One region of the Paenibacillus sp. FA6 genome, then DNA from elsewhere that is predicted to be linked to it. Evidence: riboswitches for the same ligand, from Rfam matches in the RefSeq annotation. Region 1 holds a riboswitch; each other region holds the start of a gene.
What was found. Region 1 has a riboswitch for cyclic di-GMP ahead of ACP8HI_RS23355 (MucBP domain-containing protein). Riboswitches for the same ligand answer to the same signal wherever they lie in the genome.
Positions count from the first base shown of each region.

Region 1 (8,011 bases):
GATATATTCCTGTCCTTCTGCATCCCCAAATTCATATACATCTGTAGACTTCTCAGGAGTATATCCCTGAACCGCCCCTGCCGTTAATGTAACGATTGTACCTGCAATTCCTGTCACGGTCTGTTGGCCAAGTTCGACATTTGTTTCTTTATCCAAATATCTCACGATCAACTGTTGTATATCTTCAACATCATCTGTCATGTACTCGAAGGTATACTGCTGTTCAAGTGCATCCGTGATTACATAATCAAAGTTGACAATGGTTGGCGTGTATACCGCATCAGATACTGTAATCAGCTCTGCATGTAAAGGAAGTATATCCCCTACCTTGCCGCTAATCACAACAGGGTCAACCAACGGTTGTTTAGTTAATTGATCTACATAATTCACGGTTACATCTCGTTCTTCGATAATTGGAGCATTCTTTGTGTAGTAGAAGGTATGCTGCTGTCCTTCTGTATCCTTGATTAGATAGTCAAAGTCAGGATTGACTGGTGTGTATACACTACCATCAGAAGATATAATTGGTTCTGCATGTAACGGAAGTACTTCCCCTACATTGCCACTATGCGTAGTAGAATCTTTCAGAACTGTTTCAGTTCCTTCTAATACATAATTCACAGTTACATAGCCTTCTTTAATAATTGGAGTATCCTTTGTGTAGTAGAAGATATACTCTTGAACTTTAGTCGCTGTGAAGGTATAGCTGTGACTTAATGCTTCCGCTGTGTAGCCAGTCACTGTCGCCGCTGCAAGCGTAACGTTTTCTCCGGTTACACCCGCTTTAGTCGTTGCATCAGCTAGTTCCTTATCTGTACCTTCTTCCAAGTACTTCACAGTAACCGTTTGTTCGTCTGCTGTGTAGTAGAAGATATGCTCTTGAACTTCATTTGCTGTGAAGGTGTAGCTGTGACTTGGTGCTTCCGCTGTATAGCCAGTGACGGTTGCTGCTGTAAGTGTAACAATTCCTCCTAACACACCTGCTTCAGCTGTTGCAGCAGACAATTCCTCATCCGTTCCTCTTTCCAAGTACTTCACAGTAACCGTTTGTTGGTCTGCTGAGTAGTAGAAGATATGCTCTTGAACTGGAGTTGCTGTAAAGATATAGCTGTGACTTGCCTCTTTGGCTGTATAGCCAGGAATTGTCGCCGCTGCAAGCGTAACGTTTCCTCCGGTTACACCCGCTTTAGTCGTTGCATCAGCTAGTTGCTTATCTGTTCCTTCTTCCAAGTACTTCACAGTAACCGTTTGTTCGTCTGCTGTGTAGTAGAAAATATGCTCTTGGCCTGGAATTGCCGTAAAGGTATAGCTGTGACTTAATGCTCCCGCTGTGTAGCCAGTCACTGTCGCCGCTGTAAGCGTAACGGTTTCACCTGTTACACCCTCTTCAGCTGTTGCAGCTTCCAATACCTTGTTCGTTCCTTCTTCCAAGTACTTCACAGTAACTGTTTGTTCGTCTGCTGTGTAGTAAAAGATATGCTCTTGGTCTGGAGTTGCTTTAAAAGTATAACTGTGACTTTCCGCTTTGGCTGTGTAGCCAGCAATTGTTGCCGCTGTAAGCGTAACGGTTTTTCCTGTTTCACCCGTTTTTGTGATTGCAGCCTCCAATGCCTTGTCAGTTCCTTCTTCCAAGTACTTCACAGTAACCGTTTGTTCGTTTGCTGTGTAGTAGAAGATATGCTCTTGAACTTCATTTGCTGTGAAGGTATAGCTGTGATTTGCAGCTTTGGCTGTGTAGCCAGCAATTGTTGCCGCTGTAAGTGTAGCGGTTCCTCCGGTTACACCCGTTTTAGTGATTGCAGCCTCCAATACCTTGCCAGTTCCTTCTTCCAAGTACTTCACAGTAACCGTTTGTTCGTTTGCTGTGTAGTAGAAGATATGCTCTTGGCCTGGAGTTGCTTTAAAAGTATAACTGTGACTTGCCGCTTTGGCTGTATAGCCAGGAATTGTTGCCGCTGTAAGCGTAACGGTTTTTCCTGTTTCACCTGCTATAGTGGTTGCATCATCCAATACCTTGTTCGTTCCTTCTTCCAAGTACTTCACAGTGACCGTTTGTGTACCTGCTGTGTAGTAGAAGATATATTCTTGGCCTGCGGTAGCCGTAAAAGTGTAACCATCGCTTACCTTTTCTGAAGTGTATCCAGCAATTGTCGCCGCTGTAAGTGTAACGATTTTCCCTGTTACACCCGCTGTCGTCGTTGCAGCAGACAGTTCCTTATTCGTACCTTTCTCCAAATACTTCACAGTAACTGATTGTGCGCCTGCTGTGTAGTAGAAGATATACTCTTGAACTGGTGTTGCTGTAAAAGTGTAGCTGTTGCTGGTCTTTTCTGCTGTGTACCCCGCGATGGTTGCCGCTGTAAGCAGAAGTTCTTTGCCTGTTACACCACTTTTAGTAATTGCAGTAGCTAGTTCCTTATTCGTATCCTTTTCCAAATACTTCACAGTAACCGTTTGTTCGTCTGCTGTGTAGTAGAAAATATGCTCTTGGCCTGGAGTTGCCGTAAAGGTATAGCTGTGACTTAATGCCTTCGCTGTGTACCCAGCAATTGTCGCTGCTGTAAGTGTAACGGTCCCTCCTGTTACACCCGCTTTAGTGATTGCAGCCTCCAATACCTTGTCCGTTCCTTCTTCCAAATACTTCACAGTCACCACTTGCGCGCCTGCTGTGTAGTAGAAAATATGCTCTTGGCTTGGAGTTGCTTTAAAAGTATAGCTGTGACTTGCCAATTTGGCTGTGTAACCAGGAATTGGCGCCGCTGTAAGCGTAACAGTCTCCCCTGTTACACCCGCTGTCGTGGTTGCAACCTTCAATACTTTGTTCGTTCCTTCTTCCAAATACTTCACAGTAACCGCTTGTGCATTGGCTGTGTAGTTAACTGTGATCGTTACTTCTTTATTAGGCATCGTTCCAGTTACTCTTCCGCTATTAACGATTAACCCACTACCTGTACTAAGGGTCACGTTCTTGAAAGTATATCCTGGAATAACCTTGTTGCTGTAATCGGAATCTACTGATTCACCTTGAAGTTTCTTGACTACTTCAGCTGGACTTAGAACGTTATCTCCAGCCTTATATTCTACATTGAGATTATAAGGTGCTTTCACATATCCGAACCAGATGGTTGGATTAGGAGCAGAAGTAGTTAATTTCATACTTGTTGGATTATCGCCTTTTTTGAGCGAATAACCATCAACAACTTTTGCTGGTACCGAATAGGTCCCGTTGATATCAAGCGCCGACTTTCCAGATACAGTAAACGGTTCGTCGTATAGCTGTTCTGCTAGATCAGGTCTATCTACAACAACTCCGGCTGTATTGATTGGATCGCCTTGCGCATTAACATAATATCCTCTAACGGTAATAGAACCCTTCCCGAAGCTCACCTCAGGTACATCAAATTCCTTCGATGCAGATTTCTTATTAACATCTGTATAGTTCAATATGGTTGCTTTGTTTGTTGGATATAATATGTTTGGATCTGCGTTCGCATCCATCTTAACGATATAACTCATCGTTGCTGGAGAGCCCTCGGCAATGTTACCGATATCCCAGTCGATCGTTTCTGACCCACTGTTCCATTTTGTCGTTCCTTGAGAAACGGTGACATCACCGATCTTATCAAACTTGGCACCCATTGGATCGATAACTTTTGCGTTCTCCGCTGCAAAGGAAATCTTGCTGGACAATTCAGTAAAGACGTTGTTCAACTCATTACTGGTTGAAGCAAGGTATCCCTTATTTTGACTCTTATTCAATACATCTTTGGCATTGTTATCATTTCCAACATCAAGCCCTATGGAATAAATACCAATTCCCTTATCCTTGATTAGCTTGGCTTCTGATATGGTTGCAATACCATTATTATTTACCTCGTGGCCGTTTACTGTATAAATTTCGCGATCGTACCACTGACCGAACCATTTATATCCTTCGGCTAAATTATAGTTACTACCTGATCCGAGAACAGTCCCGTAATTAAAATTTGAAAGCGCAAACCCTGCCTTTTTGTCTCCAGGCCATGTATAAGTTGTCGCCTTACCTGCCTTATAGCTGTATGTCGGTGCTCCATCACTTAAGAGGACGATGACCTTGTTCTGTGCTTGGCTTCCCGCCAACAACGTATCAGCACGGTGGAGTCCTGCTTGAATGTTGGTGCCTCCACTAGCTTTAATTTTATCAATGTCTTTCTTTAGATCTCCCTTACCAGATGTCCCCTTAAATTCGGATACAGTTGTTACATCATCAGAAAAGGATACAACCGCTATTTTTGTCGTCGAATCTTTAATTAGCAAATTATCGACAAATTTATTCGCGGCCGTAATAGCATTAGTCATTCGACTCGAATCTTTCATACTTGCCGACCGATCGATGACCAATACAACGTCTGTACTGGTGTTAGTCTGAATATTTTTACCCTCAACGGTTAACGTTACCTTCCATTGACCCAGTGCCCCTGGTATAGGCTCAGCTACCTTCGTCAGATTAACTGCTCCCGGATTGGGCCATACTGGCTGATTCGTTGCATCCGCAGAGCTTGTTAGCAAGGTTCCTGGTATAAGTCCTATGAACACTGAGAATATGAGTAACCACATCGATGCACGTCTTAAACTCCGTTTCATTGTTTCCTCCTTATTATTTATGGAATTAGTTCCCCGGAACACAAAAAGGTCCAGCTGCATTAACGAGGTTAATTGCAGCTGGACGATCATAAGTCTATTAACATAGACTCTTAGATTCCGAGGCTTTGCGAACCAATCTTTCGATTAGTGTGCCAAAATATACAATTGTCGTTAGCGCAGATGCACTTTCGTGACTTACATCATATTTTTTGCTCCGTAAATAATATAAAGGAACTATCGTAGTCCAATATATTCCACATATCGAAAATTGTCAATCATTTATATTGTAACAATTCCTAATATTAATGGAGAAACCCAAGAATATAATCAATCCAATTTTCCACTCGTTCAGTTGGTTTAAATGAATAATATCGATTAAATAATCTTTATTATAGTCTTCGATATATTGTTTGTTTGCTGTTCTATTTCATTTAAGCGGTTCAATGCCATAAGCATCGCACCGCTAGATGCATCCTTTCTTGCAATAATACATTGCATCCCAGGATAGTGCTGTTCCAGCATTTTTACAAAAGCAGTCTGCACAAAGGTAGCCTTGAGCAGAACACTCCCCGCCATAGCAAGAGTTCCTTCCTGCAAAGACAGTTTTTCCACTACAGGGACCACCAGCTCGAACAAGGAACAAGCACTTTTTCTAGCAATGGTCAGAGCCACCTGATCCCCCAGCGCACAGGCATCTGTCAAGATAGGAGCCAAAGCAGCAATGTCCTTTTTATTGGTGCTTTGGTCATACACAAAACCGACGATCTGCTGAACCGTCTCCATAGAAAGTTGCTTATACACCATTCTAGTCATTTCTGTTGGAGGTAAACGACCATCATTCGCCTGTACCATAGCAGTGAGTATATCCCGACCTATACTGTAACCACTGCCCTCATCATCTATGAGGTGACCCAAACCACCCGTGCGATGAGAAAGACCCTTTTCATTTCTCCCATAACAGATCGACCCGGTACCTGCAATTAGAATAATGCCGTGCAGATGTTCTTGTGCACCGTAAAGAGCTGTTTCGTGATCGCCAGTAATGACCAGTCCTCCCTGATACCCACACTCTCTGACATTAACATCTAGCCGAGTGATAACCGTAGGATTACTGACTCCAGCCGCACCGATGCAGATCTGTACACAATGATCCAGACCGCCGCATACCCTTGCAATTGTTGCAAAAATCTCTTGAAAACTAAGACGGATACTATCCTCATCCTGCCCATTATAGTTAATAGCACCCGATGTAAAGGTATGCACGACGGACCCATTCTCATCGGCTACCGCCACCGCGGTTTTTGTACCGCCACCATCCAATCCTGCAACATATCTCATCTATTTATCACGCCCTTATATTTACCATTGTAATGATAGGTTACTCATACCACATCTTCTCTATTAATACAGATGATACTGCTGTTTGATCTGTGCAAATTCCCGACTTTCCTCACGGAATTGCTCCAATAAAGCCGAAACATCTACTGATTCGTCACGGTACAGCTTATCCCCACACAACAAATCAATAAAAGGTCTATCTTTCTCTTTCACTGGTGGTAGGAACGAGAATTGTTCGTAGAGTTGCTTGATGGTATACATTAGAGTAACACCTGTTTCCACAGCATGTATAGCGCGGGCATCCGTTACATACAACTGCACGCCCCTACAAAGTTCTCCCTGATGTTTCGAAAAAGTAGGTTTGAAATAAACCGGTCGGAATAATACCCCAGGTAACTTCTTCCCATTCATCTCATCCGCTAATTGCTCTGCCTGGATAAACGGTGCTCCTATCATTTCAAAAGGAAATGTGGTTCCTCTTCCTTCAGAAATATTGGTACCTTCAAATATACAAGTACCGCTATATAGCAGGGCGGAATCAAATCGCGGTATGCCCATGGAAGGCTGCACCCAGATACGATCAGTATCAGGAAATTGCATACTCCGCTCCCAACCATCACAGAGCACCACATGCAGTTCACAATTCCACTTCATCTGGTCATTGACCATCATCGCCACCTCGCCAGCAGTCAGCCCATAGCGCACACTAAGAGGATAATTTCCGATAAAGGATTCATAACCCTTCTTTAGAATGTTTCCTTCCACAGTTAAACCATCCAGCGGATTAATTCGATCGAGTACTACAAATTCCTTACCTGCTTTTGCACAGTCTTCCAAAGCATAGAGCATCGTATAGATAAAGGTATAATACCGTACTCCCACATCCTGAATATCGTATACTACCAGATCTACCTCTTCCAACATCTCCTGTGTCAATCGTTTGGAATCCTTACGATACAAGCTATGTACAGGCACACTAGTAATAGGATCCAGATAGGTATCTACTAGAGCGCCTGCATCTTCATCGCCACGCACACCATGCTCTGGTGAAAATAATGCGACAAGATTGAAATTCTCATGCAGAATTTGAATTGTGGATACAAAATCATGGCTTAATCCCGTTGGTGCCGTAATCAGTCCCAATCGTTTCCCCTTGAATAAGTGGGCATACTGCGCAATGCAATCAATACCGTTTCGGATCATAGCAACCCCCAGAAAATATAGTGTGATTCAGAAATGACTGTAACAATTAATTGTTACAGTCATTTCTCCTATCCGTTCATAATTCAGTTTTAAGTATACGCATCGTTTCTTCTGGAATCATGAATGTCTCTGCATATTCTTTTCGAGCCTCTATACCGCGAACTCTAGATAAATGCTTGTAGTATTCCAAGTAAGGGAAGGATTTACTTCCGGTTACGAACCAATGTTGAGACACTGCCTTAATCCATAGATCATAGGCTTCTTGGGAGAAATCCACATACACATAAGGTTTATAGTCGACTGCATCCTCCCAGTTCTCCGCATAATATAGTTTGGAGGCAAAGAATGCAGGCTTTTCCCTTTGAAATGAAGCTAATCCGCCAAAAAATCGTGCGTCGTTAACAATCAAGTGTGTCGTCATATGATCCTTGTGCATGCTGTTCTTAAAGTGCGTAATAATGATATTCGGCTTCACCTCACGAATAACATCGCACACTCGAAGGCGCATCTCCTCATTATTGTGTAACTCTCCGTCTGGAATATCGAAAACGATGGATTCTCCACCCAACATCTCGGCAAAAAGGTTGGCCTCATTCACCTTCTGCTCGCGATACTCAGCCATATCTCTCCCCGCAGGAACACCACGTTCACCCGCGGTCAGCGCCAATGTCACAATACGATCACCCTTAAGAGAATGGCTTGCCAAGACACCACCAGCCGTTAGTTCCATATCACCTACATGTCCACCTATAGCCAATATTGTTACTTTTCCTACACTCATCTTTAAAACTCCCTTCTCATGACAGAAAATTCTTTGGCATGTTGAAAACCAGCCTTCTCGTAAATA
Region 1 covers NZ_CP188820.1:5,146,926-5,154,936, reverse strand. The annotation lists gene ACP8HI_RS23355 (MucBP domain-containing protein) at 1-4,623, opposite strand, end outside; cyclic di-GMP riboswitch class I at 4,694-4,787, opposite strand; gene ACP8HI_RS23350 (N-acetylglucosamine kinase) at 4,999-5,961, opposite strand; gene ACP8HI_RS23345 (exo-beta-N-acetylmuramidase NamZ family protein) at 6,025-7,164, opposite strand; gene ACP8HI_RS23340 (PIG-L deacetylase family protein) at 7,241-7,945, opposite strand; gene ACP8HI_RS23335 (GNAT family N-acetyltransferase) at 7,948-8,011, opposite strand, start outside.

Region 2 (8,011 bases), 1.4 Mb from region 1:
GAATGTCGTGAGGGAGGGTTATGTGATGAAGAAAAAGGAATGCATAGCCATGCTATTAGCTGGAGGAGAGGGGAAACGCTTAGGAAAGCTAACTAGAAAAATAGCTAAACCTGCTGTGTTCTTCGGTGGCAAGTATCGTATTATCGATTTCACACTCAGTAATTGCACGAATTCAGGTATTGATACAGTTGGGGTATTAACGCAGTATCATCCTCAAGTATTGAACCACTATATCGGTATTGGAAAACCATGGGATTTGGATCGTAAAGAAGGTGGAGTCTCGATTCTACCTCCATTTATCAAGCGAAAAGGTGGGGATTGGTACAAAGGAACCGCAGATGCTATATATCAGAACATCGATTATATTGAACAATACAATCCTGAATATGTACTTATTATATCTGGTGACCATATTTACAAAATGGATTATGAGCGAATGCTACATTTTCACAAAGAACAAAAAGCTGATGCAACGATCGCTGTTATTGAAGTCGAATGGAAAGATGTGAACCGTTTCGGAATTCTAAGCGTGGATGATAAGCATAGAGTGACTCAATTTCAGGAGAAACCAAAGGATAGTACAAGCAATCTCGCCTCCATGGGGGTGTATATGTACACATGGAAGACGCTGAAACAATACTTGGAGAATGATGCCGCCGAGGCGCAATCCAGTCATGATTTCGGGAAAGATATTATTCCTACGATGTTGGAAGATGGTATACAATTATCGGCCTATCCTTTCGAGGGATACTGGAAAGATGTCGGGACGATTGATAGCCTGTGGGAAGCGAATATGGACTTGTTGGATGATGAGACTACTCTGAAATTAGATGATCGTAAGTGGCGTATTTACTCTCTGAATCCGAATCAACCCCCTCAATATATCGCAGATTCTGCTAACATTGTTAATTCTCTTGTGAATGAAGGCTGCATTGTATTTGGAGAAGTGAAGCACTCAGTCTTGTTCTATGGCGTTGAGATTGGAGTGGGGAGTGTGATCATCGATTCCGTTATCATGCCTAATGCCAAAATTGGAGAGAATGTAACGATCTATAAAGCTATCGTAGGTGAAGGATCCATCATTGGGGATGGAAGTAAAGTAGGGTCACCTGACACTGATGAAGTTACTCTTGTAGGAAATCATGAATCAATCCCTTCGGAATTCTTACACTTGAAGGAGCAGATGTTGACATGAAGAATGTTATGGGAATTATCAATATGGTGAATGAGACAGATCAGTTGGAAGAACTTACGTATCATCGAAATATCGGATCTGTTCCGTTTGCCGGTCGCTACCGCCTCATTGATTTCATTCTATCAAGTATGGTTAACTCTGGAATTACGAATGTTGGAATATTCACACATACGAAATATCGTTCATTAATGGATCATTTAGGATCAGGGAAGGAATGGGATCTAGACAGAAAAAGGTCTGGGCTGTTCATTCTTCCTCCTATGAAGGAAGGTCTGGATGGTTCCAATGGAGATTTACACGCATTAAATGCTCATAGAGATTATCTACATCGAAGTAGTGAGGAGTATGTCTTGATCTCCCGAAGCTACATGGTATGTAATATCGACTTTAACGGATTACAGGAATTCCACAATAGCACTAGAGCAGACATCACCGTAGTATATAAAGATACGAGTGATGTCGATTCATTCTCAACACGGATTGGAATGGATGATAAAGGTCGAGTGACGTCGATCTGGGAACCGAATTCATCACCGCATGGCGATAAGGTATCCATGGAGATGTTCTTTCTTAAGAAAAGTCTACTGCTAGATCTAATAGAAGCATCTTTAGCAGAAGGTCATCATAGCCTTATGAAGGATGCGATTCGTGCCAATCTTGGTCGGTTGAATATATATGGTTATTCGCATCAGGGGTATCTAGGAGTTATTAATACATTGAACAGTTACTACAAGCACAGCATGAATCTTCTGAATCCGAATGTGTGGAGAGAGTTATTCTTTAAGCCAGGACTTATTTATACGAAAATAAAAGATGAGCCCCCAGCACGACACTTAGCTTCCGGTCATACAAGTAATTCCATGGTGGCCAATGGATGTGTCATTGAAGGGCGTGTCGAGAACTCCATTCTATTTCGTGGGGTCCATATTCGTAAAGGTGCGACCGTAAGAAATAGTATTGTGATGCAGAACGGTGTGATCCATGAGAACACCTCCATCGAACAGGCTATTATTGATAAGGATGTCATCGTTAAGGCAGATAGAACGTTAATAGGACATGAGCGAGCGCCGTTTGTCGCTGTGAAGCGGAAGGTTATTTGATAGGGAATTACGTAGACTCTTGAACTCCGTAGTCATGATATACTGCAGTCACATTAAGACTCCGGTCTTGGAGACATATTCAATGGGTCCACAACAAAATGCTGAACCGTAAAGGTTCTCTGCATAAGGTAAAAGGGATTGGAAATCTAAAAGAGCAGCTCATTCCTCGTCAGAAGAGAGCTGCTTTTGCTTTATCAGACCTTTGTTGATACTACTTATATGTTGATCCTTAAAAAGTTCTCGCCAAAGAGATCAACGCAGTAATCGTGACGACATTCAATAAAGTGGAAATCAACACGGTTTGTGCGGCGAAATCGGGTTCGTTATGATACTCTTCAGCCAGAATGGATGAGTTAACGCCTGTTGGCATACCTGAAGCGATGAGTAAAGCTTGTGCGGGGATACCATGTAACCCCAAAGTGTATACGAGTAAACAACCAATTGCGGGTCCGATCAGAAGGCGCACGAATACACTCACATACACATCTAACCGATACAAGCGTAACGGATATTTCACGATTTGTGCTCCAAGCGTTAGCAATGCGACAGCGACCATGGATTGCTGTGCATAGGTTAGCGGTTGAGAGATAAAGATTGGAAGAGGAGCCTTCAGCGCACGAAGGAGCAATCCGATACCTAATGCGTAGGGGACAGGCATTTTGAGAAAACCAATCAATACACTTCTGTAGTTTCCTTTAAGCTTCGCCCCTTGGATAGAGAGCACACCATATGTAAAGGTCAGTAGGCTCTGAAGTGACATGATTAATGCTTGAATGGAGGAGGCTAATGGATCACCATTAAAGACTAAAGCGTTGACAGGCATGCCGTAGTTCCCCGAATTATCCAGCATAATACTATTATTGAATGCGGCCTTCATCCCCTTGCTAAGCTTCATATAACGGGATAGCAGTGAACCAATCAAGTAGAGGATAAGAACATATAGTGCGTAGAATAGCGTGATTGTCCCCAGTAGCTCTCCTGATATATCTGAATGATACATACTCATGAAGACAGCAGCAGGTGTGATACAGTAAAAGTTTATTTTGGCTAAAGTATATAGGTCTAGGCGGAATACGCGCTGCATCCAAGATCCAATTCCAATGAGTACGAATACGGGTAATACGACTTCTAACATGATGTCTACAATCATAAATTCAACTTCCTCTGCGAGTGATAGAATCGAAATGATCTTCCCATTATAGCACTTATGTCCGATAGGACTTAGAAGAATAACTTTGTTATAACAGAGGGTTATGATACGATAGGCAGATACAGAACTTTATTACGATAACGGCAAACCTATCGAAAGGTAGGGACGCAAAGCTATAGGGCCTTCTTGTTAAGATGGTAGCCTAGCCACCGAAGGGAGTTTTATTTGTGCGGAAATTCATGCTATTTGTGGCGACACTTGTGATAGTGATCTCTTTATTTAATGGAGTAACAGTCCGTGCTGCAGTAGGGACTAGCTGGTTAGATGAAGCTAATGTAGACAAGGGAATTATTAGTGTGAAGTACGACGTGAAGGCGAAAGTTCAGACAAAACTCGTAATCGTTAAGGGCGAGGAGAAATATACTTATGATTTAACGGTTAGCAAGCAAGCGGAAGTATTTCCCCTTCAATTGGGCAACGGTAATTATACAGTTAGCATTCTTGAACAAGCAACGGGAAACAAATATCGAGTTGTACACACAGATACGATCACGCTTGATCTGAGTGATAGCGCAACAGTATATTTGAACTCGATTCAGAATGTGAATTGGAATGATACGAATCAAGCCATTAAAAAGGCGAAAGAATTAACGGAAAATGTAAAAACGGATACCGAGAAGGTAACCATAATTTATAATTATGTCATTAATAATATTAAATATGATCATAAACTAGCAGCGAATGTTCCTGCAGATTATTTCCCTCAGATCGATCAGACATTGTCGTCGAAGAAAGATATTTGCTATGGGTATTCTACTTTGTTCGCAGCGATGCTTCGGAGTGTAGATATTCCTACTAAGCTTGTTATGGGTACGACTAGTTATGTGGATACCTATCACGCTTGGAATGAAGTATATGTGAACAATAAATGGGTTACTATCGATACAACGACTGATGCAGGCTGGAACGGTACTACAACAGCGTTTACGATGATCAAAGATGCAACAAAGTATTCGGCAACCAAACAGTACTAATGATAATATTTATGAGAAGCCTTGAACAATATGTTCGTGGCTTCTTTGTTTTTAGAAATCATGATATTGTTAACATAAGGAATTCAGTGTTACCCAATTCCACAAATAAGGAGTATGTTCTTAATGAAAGTGATTCTTGTAGATGATGAACAGCTTGCTGTAGATTATTTAGAGCGCCAACTTATGAAACTTTCAAACATAGAAATAATAGGTAAATTTATAGATCCGATTGTTGGAAGAAGAGAGATTCTTCTTCAAGATGTGGATTTAGTTTTTTTGGATATCAACTTACCAGAAATAAATGGGATTGAGTTAGCAGAACAGATTCTGGAGAAGAAGCCAGATATATATATTGTGTTTGTAACGGCATATAATGAATATGCCGTTAAGGCTTTTGAACTGAATGCATTGGATTATATAGTGAAACCTATTAGATTTGATCGGTTGAACAAAACGATGGAACGCATTACCGGATACGTAGAATCTAAACAAGATCAAGTTGTGAGTTATACTAATAGAATGAGGATGAATATATTTAGGCAAGTCACCGTCGAAGTGTCTAATAATCTATTCTCTGTGATTCAATGGCGGACGTCAAAAGCGCAGGAATTGTTCCTATATTTACTACAACATCGTGGTCAATTAGTTCGTAAATCTGTATTGATTGATCTGCTGTGGCCAGAGTATGAACAGGACAAAGTATATTCACAGTTATATACTGCTATTTATCACATACGAAAAACATTGGCACCCTATGATGAACATTTTCAAATTGTGAACTCAATGGAAGGTTATGTACTGAATATCGATCATGTTCTGTTAGACGTAGAAGAATGGGAGACTAGATTAGGTTCAGCTTCACCTCTATCAATTGAATCATTAGATAACTATATAGAAATCATGAAATTATATTCTGGAGATTACTTACAGGAATATGATTATTGGTGGGCTGAAAGCGAGCGTCAACGGCTTAAGGATTTGTGGCTCAGTATTTCTTATGAGATCGCAGACTGGTACGTAGAACACGATCAGCTAGATAAGGCTACTTTTTGGTATATTGAAATATGTAATCGGCATGTGCAAGAGGAGAAGGCTTATTTTATTCTGATGAAAATATATGCGTCTATGGATAATGATATATTGGTAAATCGACAGTATCATTCTCTGATTAGGAATCTACTGGATGAATTTAATGAACCGCCTAGTGCGTATATTTCAGAGTGGTATAAACAATGGCAAGGAAAGTTAATTGAATCTTGAATGTCTTGTGAGCAATGGGAAAGACCCTGTTTTCTACAAATGTAGATAGCAGGGTCTTTTTGTACTGTCTAGATATTGTATAGATAGCAATCTTATACTTGAATATGAAGATATAAAGACACTAGGAGATAGCATAAAGGGGTCGTTACAATTTGAATGCTGATTATTTTGAAGAAGTTCATAAACTCAGTTATACGGACGAATATAGATATAAGCTGCTGATACAGGGCACGAGACGTATTCTAAAAGAGAAGAAGAAAGTGGGAATCATACAGAAAATGAAACACAAATGGATAACGAACAAAAAGGAAATTAAAGCAGGAACTTGGAAATAAAATGGAATGTATTTATTTTTATGAAATAAAGACCAATATTATTTCCTTAGGGTGGTTAGTTATTGTTGAGAATTTGTTGAGATGTGATATTTATAATAGAAATTGGTAGAATTTATCGAATAATTGCGATAGCCATCTAATAAATCAAAGGTTAGGAATGTACATAATATGAGAAAAAGGGTGAAAATGGTCCCCGTACTACTAATAGTTATGGGAATGATGATGCTCAACTATCCCAAATTATCTGAAATGTATGAGAATTACCAGCAGCAGAAGTTGGTTGCGGAATGGCAGAAGAGTCTTAACAATATTGATAATGGAGATGAATTATCCGAAGAGATGGCTGAGGATACGTTATCTGATAACGTCGATCTTGAAGATGTGGTAGATGATCTGCAAGAGAGGACATCTAGTAACGATGAGAATATGGAAGGTATTCTACGTATCAGTACCATTGGTTTACAATTGCCCATTCTTCATGGAGCAACGAAGGAGAATATGAAGACTACGATTGCTAGTATCGCCAATACGGGGACAATGGGCCGGGTTGGAAACTATGCTCTCGCAGGACACAGAAACCGTACGTATGGAAGGAACTTCAATAGACTTAATGAGGTTGTTGAAGGCGATAAGATACAAGTCGATAATGGTGAACAACAATTTGAATATACAGTTACAGAGAAGCTACGTGTCAAACCCGAAGAAGTATGGGTGTTAGAAGGCAATGGTGAAGATAAAGAACTCACCTTGGTTACCTGTGATCCAATGATCAACCCCACTCATCGCATTATTATTAAAGGGAAAATAATAGATTAGAAGCGATGAAGAGAAGGAGTGATTGCTTTTGAGTACATAAACTCTGCTAAAAGGCATTGTGTTGACAAATAAAATGTGAGATGAGGAATTAATATGAAGAAACATAGTAAATTATTATATTTATTCATGGTTGTAGCTTTAGTATTAAATCTTGTATTACCTGCTTCAATGGCTATTGCTAGTAATGAGCTTGAAGGTTCGGAGAATGGGATCCGGAGTACTGTTACCGAGGATACTTATGGAGATAGTGCTAAGATGAGCCTATTGGCTGTGGGTGCACCGATTACAGACAAAATCATTACAGGTGTTAAGATGTATGACAAAAAGCCTACGTATGTGGGGGGAATTCTGACTCCACAAGGTAATGAAATAAATGCACCGAATATTCGACCAAGTATTAAAGATGAAGTAGCTGTCCTATTTGATTGGTCACTACCTAATGAATCCCATAGTTATGATGATGGTTCGACCTATACATTTCAACTTCCTGCTCAATTAAAGATTGGAACAGAGCTAAAGGGGGATTTAGATGGTGACGTTGGAACGTATGTAGTTTCAGAGACAGGCGAGGTAGTATTCACATTTAATGATAGTATTGTTGGTGCACAATTAGAGGGTAATTTCTATGTATGGATTAAATATGACCAATCTAAATTCGGTGATGGTTTGGAGCAACCAATTGAGTTCGATTTCGTTGGGACAGCGGGTGCTACGATTGATGTTCATTTTGCTAATAATGCAACGGATGGCTTGACGAAGACTGGGTTAGCCAATAACAAGAATTTTAATTCAGATGAAATTGTATGGACGGTTGATTTTAACCAAGGGGAAAAATTGATTAAAGGTGCATTGTTGGATGATAACCTTCCAACCGATCTTACACTTAAAGGAAATATCACAGTATCTCCGTTGATCATTCAATTGGATGGAACGGTCAAGGAAGGAACTCCAGTTTACAATAGATCAGCATTTCCGATGGATTTTATAGGTATCGAAAGTGCTGATGGTGTCGATGGTGATATCACTAAAGCGTATAGAGTGACATACACGACAAGTGTTAAAGCACCAACGACAGCACCTTTTAAAGGGAAAGTCTTCGCAAATGAAGTGACGCTTACTGG
Region 2 covers NZ_CP188820.1:535,989-543,999, forward strand. The annotation lists gene ACP8HI_RS02465 (glucose-1-phosphate adenylyltransferase) at 26-1,195, shown strand; gene glgD (glucose-1-phosphate adenylyltransferase subunit GlgD) at 1,192-2,295, shown strand; gene ACP8HI_RS02475 (AEC family transporter) at 2,525-3,445, opposite strand; cyclic di-GMP riboswitch class I at 3,578-3,659, shown strand; gene ACP8HI_RS02480 (transglutaminase domain-containing protein) at 3,673-4,479, shown strand; gene ACP8HI_RS02485 (response regulator) at 4,603-5,739, shown strand; gene ACP8HI_RS02490 (hypothetical protein) at 5,892-6,074, shown strand; gene ACP8HI_RS02495 (class D sortase) at 6,285-6,890, shown strand; gene ACP8HI_RS02500 (SpaA isopeptide-forming pilin-related protein) at 6,984-8,011, shown strand, end outside.
Region 2: it holds a riboswitch for cyclic di-GMP, as region 1 does, so the genes downstream of both, ACP8HI_RS02480 (transglutaminase domain-containing protein) here and ACP8HI_RS23355 (MucBP domain-containing protein) in region 1, are expected to answer to the same signal.

Region 3 (8,011 bases), 250 kb from region 1:
TGCTTACGCCAATGAAGAACCTATTATTTTTCCAGGATGGTCGCCGCATTGGATGTTCGCTGATATGGATTTGAAATATCTTGATGATCCCAAAGGTGTATATGGCGGAAGCGAGCAGATTCATACGCTTGTCCGCTTAGGTCTTAAAGAAGATGCGCCAGATGCATATCGTTTTCTTGATCAGTTCCAATGGGAACCCGCAGATATGGAAGCTGTGATGATTGATATAGATGGTGGCATGTCTGAAGAGGATGCTGCTAAGAAATGGATTGCTGCGAATGAAACCAAGGTAAATGAATGGGTCGCAGGAATAGAGTAAATAATGAATGAAATAGTAGGGGCGAGTTTATTCGCTCCTATTTTTTTAGATTCAAAATGCTAGATAATCACCTGTTTGCATATTGTGTTAAATGTAACTATAGTAGTTACAGTAAGATGAACAATTATTTTGTAGGAGGAATAGTCATGGAAGATAAGTATAAGCCACTTTTTGAATCATTTACTTTTCGTAGTGGAGTTGAGGTGGAGAATCGTGTGGTTATGGCTCCAATGACAAATTGGTCTTCAAATATAGATGGTACCGTCTCTGATGCAGAAGTAGACTATTACATTCGTAGATCTGGTGGAGTGGGTATGGTGATTACGGCATGTACGAACGTATCTCCGAATGGTCAGGGATTTCATGGCGAGTTCGCCGGTGATACGGATGAGATGATCCCAAGCTTGCGAAGACTAGCTAGTGCTATTAAGGATAAGGGCTCCAAGGCTGTACTGCAAATATTCCACGGTGGACGCTTGTGTCCGCCTGAGCTAGTGCCCAATGGTGATGTCGTTAGTGCAAGTGCAGTAGCTACTGCGGATGGTAAAGTGATTCCGCGGGCGCTTACGGAAGATGAAATAGTAGGCATTATTCATGACTTCGGGGAGACGACTCGAAGAGCAATTGAAGCTGGCTATGACGGTGTAGAGTTACATGGTGCTAACAATTATTTAGTGCATCAGTTCTTCTCTGGTCATACGAACCGCCGTGAGGATCGATGGGGTGGAAGTCTTGAGAAAAGGCTCTCCTTTCCACTTGCTGTCGTTGATTCTATGAAACAAGCTGTAGCTAAATATGCGGATCGACCCTTCTTGATTGGATATCGCTTGTCTCCTGAAGAACCGGAGGAACTGGGCTTTACGATGGAGGATACATTTGCATTGCTCGATGCACTAGTAGAGAAAGACCTGGATTATATTCATATTTCTACGATGGATTTCTGGTCCGCTCCACGACGCGGTGTAGAGGTGGATGGTCGTTCGCGGATGGAGTTCATTAGGGACCAAATTGCTGGTCTTGTTCCGATTATAGGTGTGGGTTCTATTCAAACGGCAGATGATGCTTTGAAGGCATTGAAGATGAATATTCCTTTGATTGCGTTAGGTAGAGAACTGATCGTAGAACCTGATTGGGTGGAAAAGGTTCAAACAGGACGGGAAGCGGACATTGCTACAACTGTGAGCACAAGTGCCCAAGAGCAGCTTGTCATACCAGATCCATTGTGGAAAGGTATCATAAGCAGACCAGGTTGGTTTCCTGTCGTTTAATTTCTCGATGCAGATTTTATAACCGGGAGGACTCAGATGTAGCATTCTAGAATGAAGACACTGGTGCTGAGGAGACAATGCTATGAATAAATGGATGAAAACAATTCTTATACTACTCGGATCGGCTATGTTGACACGATTCATTCCAATGAGTTATTTGTTCCGGACGATGGATACGATGATTCATGAATTCGCTCATGCGGTGATGACGTTGTTCACATCTGGTAGCGTATTATCTATTGAATTGAATGCAAACCACAGTGGTGTTACATATTCGACTATGACCTCGTTATGGAGTGCTATATTTATTGGACTTGCTGGTTATATCACAGCATCGTTAACTGCCGTATTGTTGTTCTATTGGATGTATAAGCAGTGGCAGAAGTGGGGATTAGTGCTGTTAACGACCATTGCACTGTTGATGATTATCCTTTTTGTACATCAGGGTTATGGGGTGATCTGGCTTGCGGGCTTCATTGTTCTAAATATCATCATGCTATATTTGCCACCGATGATACGGAATATGTATTTTGGATTGTTGGCATTCCTGACATTGGAGGAATCTGTGATGGGACCGTTATTCCTCGTTATACAATCATTACTGGGGAAGAGTGCAGGGGATGCATCTAATCTAGCTAGGTGGACACATGTACCGACCGTATTTTGGGCGTTATTATTTCTTGCTATAGCGCTTGTCTGTGCTCGATCTTCTCTCCATTTATTTTTACGTAGTTGGAAAGAGCCTTCCCATCGGGAACGAAATAATTAAACATAGAGATGCCTGTCGAGTAACTTAGATAGGCATCTCTATGTTTAATAAGTCGTTTTCGTAAACCTGTGACTTCAGTCGAGAGTTGGAAGACATCGAATTAAGCCTTTTCTTCATAGAGGCGAGCAATTTCAATTACAGTTTGGGTTGCTTTGATCATATTGTCTACCGAGATATATTCGAATTTCCCGTGGAAGTTTTCTCCCCCAGTGAAGATATTCGGTGTAGGCAATCCCATGTATGATAGCTGTGAACCATCTGTGCCCCCACGAATAGGTCGGATGATCGGCACAATAGCCAGATTCGTCATTGCTTCATAGGCAATATCGACGATTTCCTTTACGGGTTCGATTTTTTCTTTCATATTATAGTATTGATCTCTCATATTAAGAACAATGGAATTCGGACCGTATTTTGCATTAAGGACATGAACAATGTGTTCAATATTTTTTTTTCTGGTATGGAAATTGTCTTTGTTAAAGTCTCGGATAATGTATTGAAGTGTAGTCTGTTCAACATCTCCATGAATAGAGAGCAAATGATAGAATCCATCATATCCATCCGTTAATTCGGGGGCTTCTTCTTGTGGTAACATGCTTTGAAGCTCCATAGCTATTTTAGCAGAGTTGACCATTTTGCCTTTCGCTGTTCCGGGGTGAATATTATTCCCATGACAAGTGATCTTGGCCGCGGCTGCATTAAAGCTCTCATATTCCAATTCGCCGAGTGGACCACCATCAACAGTGTACGCATAAGTAGCATTGAATGCTGCAACGTCGAACCGCTCAGGGCCTCGTCCGATCTCTTCATCGGGGGTGAAGGCGACTCTTATTCTTCCATGCTTGATCTCTGGATGTTGGATGAGGGTTGCCATAGCTGTCATAATCTCAGCAATACCAGCTTTATTATCTGCTCCTAGAAGTGTAGTGCCATCGGTCGTAATGAGTGTGTGACCTGTATATTCTTCTAAACTAGGAAAGTCGGAAGGTGACAGCACAATGTTTAAGGATTCGTTCAACGTTATATTTTGTCCAGAATAGTGCTCAATAATTTGTGGATTAACATTCGTTCCTGTAAAGTCTGTTGCCGTATCCAAGTGAGCTAGAAATCCAATCGTATCCACTTGCTTCTCACTGTTGGATGGAAGAGTAGCCATAACATAACCATTCTCATCCATCGTTATTTCGTCCATACCGATCGTTTGAAGCTCATCCAGTAGCATACGAGCGAGTGTTAGCTGTCCAGCGGTTGTAGGACATGTATCCATGTCTTCATTAGACTGTGTATCTACTTTGGCGTAGGAAATAAATCTTTCAATTAGCTCTTGTTTCATTCGAATCTCTCCTTAGATTTAATTAAATTGAACATAAATATAACAAACTCGTTAAAACAACGCTACGTATAGCGGAATGATCATCTATCATTTCTATTTTTGTGAATCCAATAGTTTTGTGGTATTCTAGTAGAAATTTAGCGGGAAGTAGTTAAATCCGATATGTATACTTATATAGGCAAAGGAGAGAGATATATATACCATGAAAATCGTACATAGTGTAACAGAACTTATTGGGCAGACACCTATGGTTCGCTTAAATCGTACCGTACCAGAAGGTGCAGCAGAGGTATACGTAAAGTTGGAAATGTTCAACCCTTCAGGAAGTGTGAAAGATCGAGCGGCCTTTAATCTCATTGATACAGCCGAAAGAATGGGTCTACTCATCCCGGGGGGGACAATTATTGAACCAACCAGCGGTAATACAGGTATTGGGTTAGCCATGATTGCAGCGGCCAAAGGATATAAGGCTATTCTTATCATGCCTGATAATATGTCCAAGGAACGAATCAATATTCTAAAAGCATACGGAGCAGAGGTTGTTCTAACCCCAAGTAGTGAAAGAATGCCCGGTGCTATTGCTAAGGCACTGGAACTCAGTGGAGAAATTGCTGGGAGTTTCATACCTCAGCAGTTCGAGAATCCCGCTAATCCTGATATTCACCGCATCACGACCGCTCCGGAAATATTGGAGCAGATGGATTATCGTTTGGATGCATTTGTAGCTACGGCAGGTACAGGAGGTACGATTACAGGTACAGGCGAGAAGTTACGTGAACATTTGCCTAATATTCATATCGCTGTTGTTGAACCTCAAGGATCTCCCGTTCTTTCTGGCGGTCAACCCGGTCCGCATAAATTAGTGGGCACGAGTCCAGGCTTTATTCCAAAAATTCTGAATATAGCGGTATATAATGAAATTATTCAGATTTCTGATGTGGATGCCGTTGGAATGATGAAGGATCTAGCTCGTCTTGAGGGCATTCTTGTAGGACCTTCCTCGGGTGCATCTGTCTATGCGGCGATACAGGTAGCTAAGAAATTAGGTACTGGCAAGAGAGTAGTATGTATAGCTCCTGATACGGGTGAACGATACTTGAGCATGGAGTTATTCTAAGAAAGGCACTTCCGGCGCCCTTGGTCGGGGAGTTTATGTGCTGGGTGGTGCGGTGACCCAGCATCGTCACCTTCCATCATCTAAGCACTTATTTCTTTCTTTCCTACATCCGTAATTCATGAGGAGTACATTCTATATCACGCCCATGGAAAGCTAATGTTCCTAGGGCGTATAATTTCCATGTGATTAATCTCTTGGATAGTCCACTTTCATAATATCTAGAAAAGGTACCTTCGTGAGTTCCATATCATGCTGCATATGAACTAATCGGGTTCTAGAGTCCATAAGCACGATCTGACCACGCACCTGTTCTTGCCATCCCCAAACCGTTAATACAATGTCACTTTCCTCGTTCTTTGCTTCGACTAATTGGTTGCCTAGTTCTTCTAATTCAAATTCATCACGTGTGGGTCTCTTTGCGACCTTTGGCTTAGCCATATAAATCCCTCCCTTACACAACAAGATCGAATCTCCAGTATACCGTCAAATGGTATTGAAGTCATTCCCATTAGGACCCAGAGGCTATAAATAAGCTAATCCATAAATATCATCCTAAACTAATCGTTCCTTTTAATAAAAAAAATGGGTACATTGGACCAAAATTCTACATATTTAGACGAAATATTTTGAAAACTTTCTAAGAAGTGATGGAAATAGTTACAAATACATAGTAAAATGAAACAAATTGTTGATTACTACCATTTAGATGATTTTATTTACAATTTCATAACGTGTTTTCAGCAAAATTACTGAAAAGTAGTGACGCAAAGCTAAAGGGACTAAATCCTTAGGGGTAGTCAGCCAGTTGCAAAAAATTGGTGATCTACGGCTGTTAAGTCAGTCTTTGTAGATCATCTTTTTTTGTTATTTATTATGGGTGAGTCTTGATTTGAATGATAAGGAGGGAAGGTGTCACTATAGAAGTTCCAGCAACCTGAGAGCACATAATGAAGCGCCATACTATACAGATAAAGAGGAGATAGGAAATGAAGTTACCACAAGTGTTTAAATCGATCAATAACAGAAGTATTGTCACTAAAATTATGATGTGGACTAGTTTATCTATTATTTTAACAGGCGTGATACTAATAGTAGCTAGCTACTATATTCAGGGAGAAGTTCTCACGAAACAGTTGGAGTCGGATTCACAAAAAATCATGGAATCGTGGAAAGGAAAAGTAACACAGGAAGAGGCTAATGAAGCGAAAGCTAATACAGACCGTAACTCAACGATACAGAGGAAAATGGCAGAAGTCTTTGGGGAATTACCCGTTATGCATCCCAATGTTGCTCAAGGCTATCTATTTGGTCCTGAACTTGTGAATAACAATGAAACATCAATCATTGCTTTTTCAGATGAGGTATTGGACATGCTTATGGCAGATGGACTTAACCTAGGAGGTATGTATCCACAACCTACCATTCACGCAGACGGTGTCAGAGAAATGTTAAAGACGAAAGAACTGACCTTTACCAATCCGTATGATGATGACTACGGTACGTGGATAACCGTTCTCTCACCTTATCAAGATAGCGAAGGGAATATATTCGCTTATATGGGCATAGATGTTGATGCTAGCTTAATTATGGACGGAAAGCAGGCATTGTTGAAATATACCGCGCTAGCCTTGCTTGCTACTTTAATTGTTATTTTAGCGATGCAATATTTCATAACGAAACGAACCTTTGCACCCGTGAAGCATTTGATGAATGCTCTAGAGAAATTAAGTGAAGGTGACTTTAACGTTCAACTGCCGACAAGCAAGGATGAACTTGGTCAAGTAGCAGAAAAGTTTAATGCGACTGTTATCAATATTAATCGATTGGTAACGACTATTAAATCCGTATCTATACAATCGGCTGAGCAATCTAAAGAGTTGTTCTCTACTCTGGAAGATAACCAGGAAATTTCAATGGAGATTACTACTAATATTGAGGAGATATCAGAACAGGCATCTCAGCAAAGTAAGTCCATTTCAGAAAGCGTTACATCGCTTGAGGAAATATCTTCAGGGGTTAGCACTATTGCAGGAAGCACCAATCTACTATCTGATACGTCCATGGAAATGAGAGACCAATCAGAGCAAGGTAGCGAGAATGTAGGTAAAGTCATGCATCAGATGGACTCTATTCATAAATCAGTACTAAATTCAGTGGGTTCGATCGAACAATTACAGAATCGCTCTGGACAAATTGGCGAAATCGTACAGGTAATTACCCAAATCGCTACGCAAACACAATTACTATCTTTAAATGCTAGTATTGAGGCGGCTAGAGCTGGCGAAGAGGGACGCGGCTTTGCTGTTGTAGCCAATGAGGTGAAGAAGCTAGCGGAAGAGTCGAGAAAATCAGCTGAACAAATTACGGAGTTAATCCACTTCATTCAAAAGGAAACTCAAACTGCAGTAGATGCAATTAATGAAGGGGAACGTAATGTTGAAGTGGGAATAGAGATTGTGAAAGAAACAGGAACGTTATTTAATGCTTTACTAACGGCTACAGAATCAGTTACAAGTCAGATTCAGGAAGTTTCTGCTGCAACAGAGGAAATGGTAGCAGAGACAGAACAAATTACAGCTTCCATTAAGCATCTTGCGGTCATAGCAGAGAGGAATGCGGAAGTATCAGAGGAGATCAAGTCAAGTGCTCATGAGCAACGTATATCTTCTAATAAAATGGTTGATACCGCGGAGCATCTAAATCAAATTTCCGGTAGGCTTGAGGAGTTAGTTATTGGATTGAAAGTCTAAAATAAGCATATCGAATGTTAGCTTATTATCCCCCTCATACTGTACTTCTAGAGAGATAAATAAGGAGCGGTTGTTGATGAATACCACATTGAAATCAGAAAGTATGAAAGAATATTGGGTGCAAGAACTGCAATCTCCTCTGTCTGCATTGGATATCTATACAGATTTCCCTAAACATCTTGCATCTAGGGAGGTACAGAAAACGACCTTTGTACTAGACGTAAATGCAGAACAAATGAACCATGTTCACAACCATTATGACATAAAAGCATGGATGCTCAGTTGCTATTATGCGTTTCTACACAGAATGACTGGCGAAAGAGATTTCATTGTTGGAGTCAATGATCATAGTGGGAATGTATTACCACTACGAATGGTTTGGGAAGGAGATATTTCATTTCAGCAACTATTTAAGAATATAACAGAAAAACTAAACAGCACTTATGCTGCTAGCT
Region 3 covers NZ_CP188820.1:5,395,195-5,403,205, forward strand. The annotation lists gene ACP8HI_RS24305 (glycine betaine ABC transporter substrate-binding protein) at 1-319, shown strand, start outside; gene ACP8HI_RS24310 (NADH-dependent flavin oxidoreductase) at 466-1,587, shown strand; gene ACP8HI_RS24315 (M50 family metallopeptidase) at 1,670-2,356, shown strand; gene pepT (peptidase T) at 2,457-3,689, opposite strand; gene cysK (cysteine synthase A) at 3,892-4,806, shown strand; gene ACP8HI_RS24330 (YolD-like family protein) at 4,993-5,244, opposite strand; cyclic di-GMP riboswitch class I at 5,536-5,619, shown strand; gene ACP8HI_RS24335 (methyl-accepting chemotaxis protein) at 5,793-7,556, shown strand; gene ACP8HI_RS24340 (amino acid adenylation domain-containing protein) at 7,633-8,011, shown strand, end outside.
Region 3: it holds a riboswitch for cyclic di-GMP, as region 1 does, so the genes downstream of both, ACP8HI_RS24335 (methyl-accepting chemotaxis protein) here and ACP8HI_RS23355 (MucBP domain-containing protein) in region 1, are expected to answer to the same signal.